Linked DNA regions of Actinoalloteichus fjordicus. The protein of the gene in region 1 interacts with the protein of each later gene in a pairwise test. Links are inferred from orthologs where the notes say so. Each region holds a gene or a part of one and is shown in the gene's direction. Other genes may lie near its edges.

The links.
Region 2: the proteins of panC (region 1) and UA74_RS12970 interact in binary tests that used the Escherichia coli proteins (3 or more experiments, as listed by UniProt). The link is inferred for Actinoalloteichus fjordicus from one-to-one orthologs.

What each region holds. Positions count from the first base shown.
Region 1 is NZ_CP016076.1:353,241-356,542, forward strand. The notes cover bases 99-3,087. They hold panC (pantoate--beta-alanine ligase), read left to right. Parts: upstream 99-1,104; coding sequence 1,105-2,070; downstream 2,071-3,087. Other genes in these bases: UA74_RS01560 (Rossmann-like and DUF2520 domain-containing protein), read left to right, coding at 191-1,108; panD (aspartate 1-decarboxylase), read left to right, coding at 2,121-2,657; UA74_RS01575 (type III pantothenate kinase), read left to right, coding at 2,701-3,087. In the rest of the region: more of UA74_RS01575, read left to right, coding at 3,088-3,302. UniProt on the Escherichia coli protein: Catalyzes the condensation of pantoate with beta-alanine in an ATP-dependent reaction via a pantoyl-adenylate intermediate.
Region 2 is NZ_CP016076.1:2,905,580-2,908,819, reverse strand. The notes cover bases 136-3,062. They hold UA74_RS12970 (NUDIX hydrolase), read left to right. Parts: upstream 136-1,298; coding sequence 1,299-1,826; downstream 1,827-3,062. Other genes in these bases: UA74_RS12965 (aldo/keto reductase), read right to left, coding at 2,076-3,032; dop (depupylase/deamidase Dop), read right to left, coding at 136-1,242. Also shown: more of dop, read right to left, coding at 1-135.

The sequences.
Region 1 (3,302 bases):
GCGCTCGGTCCGCCGAGGCCTGACCGACCCGCGTCGTCGAGCTCGCACGCCGAACCCCGCGTCGGGTCGGGCGGTGAACCTGCTCACCTGGACACGGCGAGCGAGTCCTCCGCCCGCTACGCTCGCCGCCGTCCGGTACCCGCAGGACGAACGGCGGGACCGGAACGGCAGGAATGGAGTTTCCACCCACATGATCGACACCACGCAGGTGCGGCCTGCCAGGCTGGCCGTCGGAGTCGTCTCCGCAGGCCGGGTGGGCGCGGTGCTGGGCGCCTCGCTGGCCCGCGCAGGCCACGTCGTGGTCGCCACGTCGGCCGTCTCCCGTGACTCGCTGCGACGCGCCGAGGAACTGCTGCCCGGCGTTCCGGTGCTTCCTCCGGACGAAGTGGTCGCCATGGCGGACCTCGTACTGCTCGCGGTCCCGGACGACGTGCTGCCCGGCCTGGTCAGCGGCCTGATCGCCACCGGATCGCTGCGGGCGGGCCAGATCGTCGCGCACACCTCGGGCGCCCACGGGGTGGCGGTGTTGGCGGAGGTCGCGAGGATCGGCGCGCTGCCGTTGGCCCTGCACCCGGTGATGACCTTCACCGGACGCAGCGAGGACCTGGCGCGACTGGCGGCCTGCTGCATCGGGATCACCGCATCGGGTGAGCGAGACTCGCCCACCGATCCGGGCTGGAGCGTCGGCGAGGCGCTGGTGGTGGAGATCGGTGCGGACCCGGTGTTCATCCCGGAGGCGGCCCGACCGCTGTATCACGCGGCCCTCGCGCACGGGGCGAACCATCTGATCACGTTGATCACCGAATGCGTCAGCCTCCTCTCGGCGGCCGGGGTCGCTCAGCCGGAACGACTGCTGGGGCCCTTGTGCAGCGCGGCACTGGACAACGCACTCCGCCACGGCGACCGGGCACTCACCGGGCCGGTGGCCAGGGGCGACCTGAGCACGCTGCGCGCCCACCTCGACGTCCTCGGCGAGGTCGCGCCTGAGGTGGTGCCGAGTTACCGCGTGCTCGCCGCCCGCACGGCCGAACGGGCGCGGGCGGCCGGAGTGCTCCCCGAGACCGCCGCCGCCGAGGTCGCCGACCTGCTCGATGAGGAGAACCGATGACCGACGCCCCGGCCGCTGCCGCGCTCTTCCAGCCGGACGGCACCACGGTGCACGACGACCCCGCGCAGCTCGCCAGGGTGACGCGGGCCTTGCGGGCCACCGGACGCAAGATCGTCCTGGTCCCGACGATGGGCGCACTGCATCGCGGGCATCGCGAGCTGATTCGGCGGGCCCGTCGCATTCCCAACACCGTCGTGGTCGTCTCGATCTTCGTCAACCCGCGCCAGTTCGGCGCGGGAGAGGACTTCACCCGCTATCCGCGCGACCTGGACGTCGACGTCGCGGTCTGCCGGGACGAGCAGGTCGCGCTGGTCTTCGCCCCCACCGTCGAACAGATGTACGGCTCGGGCGCCTCCGTCGCGGTGACGCCGGGCGCGTTGGGCTCGGAGCTGGAGGGCGCGAGCCGACCCGGCCACTTCGACGGGGTGCTGACCGTGGTCGCGAAGCTGCTCAACATCGTCCGGCCGGATTACGCCTTCTTCGGTGAGAAGGACTATCAGCAGCTCGTGCTGCTGCGGCGCATGGGGCGAGAGTTGAACTTCGACGCCTCGATCGTGGGCATCCCGACCATCCGTGAGCATGACGGCCTGGCGCTGTCCTCGCGGAACGCCTACCTGGACTCCGACGAGCGCGCCGCCGCCGTCGTCATCTCGGCAGCCCTGGCCGCCGCGGTGCACGCGGGCACGGCAGGCGCCGACGCGGTGCTGGCCGCCGCCCGGTCCGTGCTGGCCAGTGAGCCTGCTCTCGACCTGGACTACCTCGAGCTGCGCGACGTTGAACTGAATGCCGCCCCGGAGCGAGGCGAGGCACGACTGTTGGTCGCGGGGCGGATCGGCGGTGTTCGACTGATCGACAACACCGCAGTCCGGCTCGGCGAGCCGGATACCTCGGCGGGCCGAGCCATCGATACCGAGGCGGGGCGAGCCCCGGACGAGACGGAGCCTGCCCACGCGGGCAGCTGAGAGTCCATCGGCCACCGCGCCCTCCTCGGGCGCGGCAGAGGGGAGAGCAGATGTTGCGGACGATGCTCAAGTCGAAGATCCATCGCGCCACCGTCACTCAGGCGGATCTGCATTACGTCGGCTCGGTCACCGTGGACGAAGACCTGATGGACGCCGCCGACCTCCTGGCGGGGGAGCAGGTGGCCATCGTGGACGTCACCAACGGCGCCCGGCTGGAGACCTACGTCATCCCCGGCGAGCGAGGCACCGGGGTGTTAGGGATCAACGGCGCCGCCGCCCACCTGGTACACCCCGGCGACCTGGTGATCCTCATCGCCTACGGGCTGATGGACGCGGCCGAGATCCGCGAGCACCGGCCCTCGGTGGTCTTCGTCGACTCGCACAACAAGGTGGTCACCCGAGACGACGACCCGGCGGGAGTCCCGGCGGACTCCGGGCTGAAGTCGGGGGCGGTGACCGCGGGCCCGCCGGTCACGGGGCCCGCGACCGGCACGGGCAGGCCTGCCCAGGCCGCCGAGGACCGAGCGGCAGGCGCGGAGACCGACGACGCGGCCCGGCTGGACGCTCTGCTGCAGTCCGAACGCTGACCCGGCCACGAGGCCAGCGCGCGCACGAAGGGAAGGACCTCCGGTGCTGTTCGCCATCGACGTCGGGAACACCAACATCGTGCTCGGCCTGTACGAGGGCGAGGGTGCGGACGCGCGGCTCATCCGGGACTGGCGGATGCGCACCGACGCCAGGGCCACGGCCGACGAGATCGCGCTGACGATGCGGGGACTGCTCGGCGATCATGCCGAGGAGATCACCGGCATCTCCGCCCTGTCCACGGTCCCCGCCGTGCTGCGTGAGCTGCGCGTGATGCTCGCCCGCTACTACGCCGACGTGCCGACGCTGATCGTGCAGCCGGGGGTGCGCACCGGGGTCCCGCTGCTGGTGGACAACCCCAAGGAGGTCGGCGGCGACCGGGTCGTCAACACGCTGGCCGCCCATCACCTCTTCGGCACCGCCTGCGTGGTCGTCGACTTTGGCACCTCCACCAACATCGACGTGATCTCGGCCAGGGGCGAGTTCCTCGGCGGCGTGTTCGCCCCCGGCATCGAGATCTCGGTGGACGCGCTCGCGTCGCGGGCGGCCCAACTGCGCAAGGTCGAGCTGATCCGTCCGCGCCACGTGATCGGCAAGAACACCGTCGAATGTCTGCAGGCGGGCATCCTCTACGGCTTCGCCGGGCA
Region 2 (3,240 bases), 2.6 Mb from region 1 along the record:
GACGAGCCTGCGCATCGAGCCGCGCGCGACCAGGCGGTTGTAGAGGCCCTTGTCGAGCCGGACGTCGGAGTACTGGAGGTCCACCAGGTGCAGCCGGGGCGAGGCCCAGCCGAGGCCGTCCCGGCTGCGGTAGCCCTCGAGCAGCCGGAGCTTGGCAGGCCAGTCGAGCCGATCGGCGCACTCCATCGGGTCACGACCGAGGGCGGAGAGGATCTCGCCCCAGGCGGCCAGCACGTCCCGCCCCGGCGGTTCCACGCCACCCGCCTCGGCGAAGCGCTCGGCCCGCTCGTGATAGGCCCACTGCAGGTCGAGGCCGGTGAAGCGGCGGCCGTCCGCCAACGAGACGGTGGCCCGCAGGCCGGGGTCGTGGCTGATGGCGTGGACGGCGTGGACGGGATCGGCGAGCCGGAGGTCGTCGAACCGGTGGCCGGACTCGATCATGTCCAGGACCAGCGCCGTCGTGCCCAGCTTGAGATAGGTCGAGGTCTCGGCCAGGTTCGCGTCACCGATGATGACGTGCAGCCTGCGGTACTTGTCGGCGTCGGCGTGCGGCTCGTCACGGGTGTTGATGATGCCCCGCTTGAGAGTGGTCTCGAGGCCGACCTCGACCTCGATGTAGTCGGCGCGCTGTGAGAGCTGGAAGCCCGCGCCGTCGCCGGATGCGCCGAGGCCGACCCGCCCGGAGCCGCAGATCACCTGCCTGGAGGCGAAGAAGGGCGTCAGACCTGCGACGACGGCGGTGAACGGGGTGCTGCGTGCCATCAGATAGTTCTCGTGCGTGCCGTAGGAGGCACCCTTGTTGTCGATGTTGTTCTTGTAGAGCTGGAGCCGGGGCTGGCCGGGCACGGTGGCGGCCCGCATCGCCGCCGCCTCCATGATCCGCTCGCCCGCCTTGTCCCAGATGACCGCGTCGCGAGGGTTGGTGACCTCGGGTGCCGAGTACTCCGGGTGCGCATGGTCGACGTAGAGCCGGGCGCCGTTGGTGAGGATGACGTTGGCGGCACCGAGATCGTCGGAGTCGGGATCGGCGGACGGGAAGTGACCCGCGCCCAGATCGAAGCCGCGCGCGTCGCGCAGCGGGGACTCGACCTCGTAGTCCCACCGGGCCCGCCGCGACCGAGGGATGTCCGCCGAGGCCGCATAGGCCAGCACCACCTGCGTCGAGGTGAGCACCGGATTGGCGGTGCTGTCCCCCGGCACTGCGATGCCGTATTCCACCTCGGTGCCCATGATCCGCCGCATGGTCGTCAGCCTACGGGTTCAGGGGGTCTGACGGTCAGTGGTGAGAGGATCACTCGATGGGCACTCCAGACGAGCTGGTCGCCGTGTTCGACGCGACCGGCAGCCGGATCGGAGCCACCACCCGCGCAGACATGCGAGCGCGCTCGCTGTGGCACGCCGCGAGTTCGGTTCTCGTCCGATCGGGTAATGGCAGGCGGGTCTACGTGCATCGGCGGACCGAGACCAAGGACGTGTTCCCCGGCAGGTACGACTGTTGGGCGGGCGGGGTGCTGGGGGCGGACGAGGAGATGGGCCAGTGCGCACGGCGTGAGCTGGCCGAAGAACTCGGCGTGAGCGGAACACCGCTGGTCCGACTGTTCGACGGCCGGTACGAGTCCGACACGGTGCGGCTCTTCACCACCGCATTCGAGGTGCGCTGGGACGGCCCGATCCGGCATCAGCTCACGGAGATCGCCGAGGGCGGCTGGCTGGACCTGGCGGCGTTGCGCGCCAAGGTCGCGGACCCGGCCTGGCCGATGGTCCCGGACGGCCGCGAGCTGGCTCGGCGGTGGCTGACCCTGCTCGACGCGGGCGAGTTCGACTGATCAGCGCTCGACCGATCGTCGAGCGACGGACCACTCTCCCCGGCCGGTCACCTGTTCGACAGTCTCACCCGTTCGGCGGACATCGCAGTCCCGGACGGGCATCACGGTCGCCTCGGGCGGGGCGTCGCCTGCCGTTCGGCGCCGCGATTCGGGAAGCCGTCGGTGTCCTCGGCGGTGCGGACTCGGGCCTCGGATCGAGGACCGCGGCCGTCACCGGACCCGAGGAGACGAGTCAGGTCCAGGGACGGGTCAGGTCCAGGACAGCTCGGCACGCTCGTTCCAGTACCGGTCGGCGGGGACGGCGAGGCCGAGCAGCGCGTCGAGTTCGGCCGCATCGAGGCGCAGGCCGTCGACGGCGAGGTTGGCGCGAAACTGTGCGGGTCCGGCGGGTCCCAGCAGCACGGTGTCCACCCACGGTCGAGACAACGCCGCCGCCAGCGCGACCGCGTCCGGACCGACCTCGTGCCTACGGGCGATCTCGGCGAGCACCTCGGGCGGACGCACCACCAGCCTGCCGTTGGCCAGCGCCTCCTTCACCAGGACGTGGAAGCCTGCTGCGTGCGCCTCGGCGAGTGCGCCGCCCACTGAGGGCTCCAGGGGATTCCACGTCGACTGCACCGTCTGGAACAGCCGCCGTCCGTCGACCTCCAACGCCGAGGCCCTGCGCACCGTGTCGGCCTGGCGGGGTCCGGAGGTGGAGAAGCCGAGCCGGACTCCCTCGCCCGCGATGTCGGCGAGTTCGGCGAGCAGGTCGGCGTCGTCGAACAGCGGACTGTCCCAGGTCAGCGAGTGCACCTGGTAGAGGTCGATCCGGTCGCCGAGGAGATCCCGGCTCTGCGCCCACTGGGTTCGCAGTCGGGCCGAGGAGTGCTCCTTGACCTCGTGCACGGGAGCATCGGCCCGCCAGTCGGCGACGTAGGCGTAGCCCCACTTGCTCGACACCATGACGTCGGTGTGCCCCCGGTCGTCGAGCCAGTCCGCGAGGAACTCCTCGGAGCGACCGTAGGACCGGGCGGCGTCGACCCAGCGGACGCCCTGCGCATAGGCGACGTCCAGCGTCGCCCAGGTCGCCGCACGCATCGCCGCGACGGTGCGCTCCGCAGGCAGCTCCCGCTCTCGGCCGAGGTTGATGTAGGCGGGACGGCCGAGGGCGGCCAGCCCCAGTGCCAGGCGGGGGACGACCGGGCGATCAGACGTGTCGGACACGGACGCCACGGTAACCGCAGGCCGCTGGCCGAGCCGAGACGGCACCGGTCGCCGGTGCGAGCGCTGTCCGCACGGCACGGGAGATCTGCGGCACCGCCGTCGGCGGTCGACGCCGGTCGGCCGAGCAGCGCTCGCGGTGCAGCGCACCGCCCGACTGGGCGATGCCGAGGATCAACAGCCCCGCCGTCACCCTGCCGCCGGACCGATG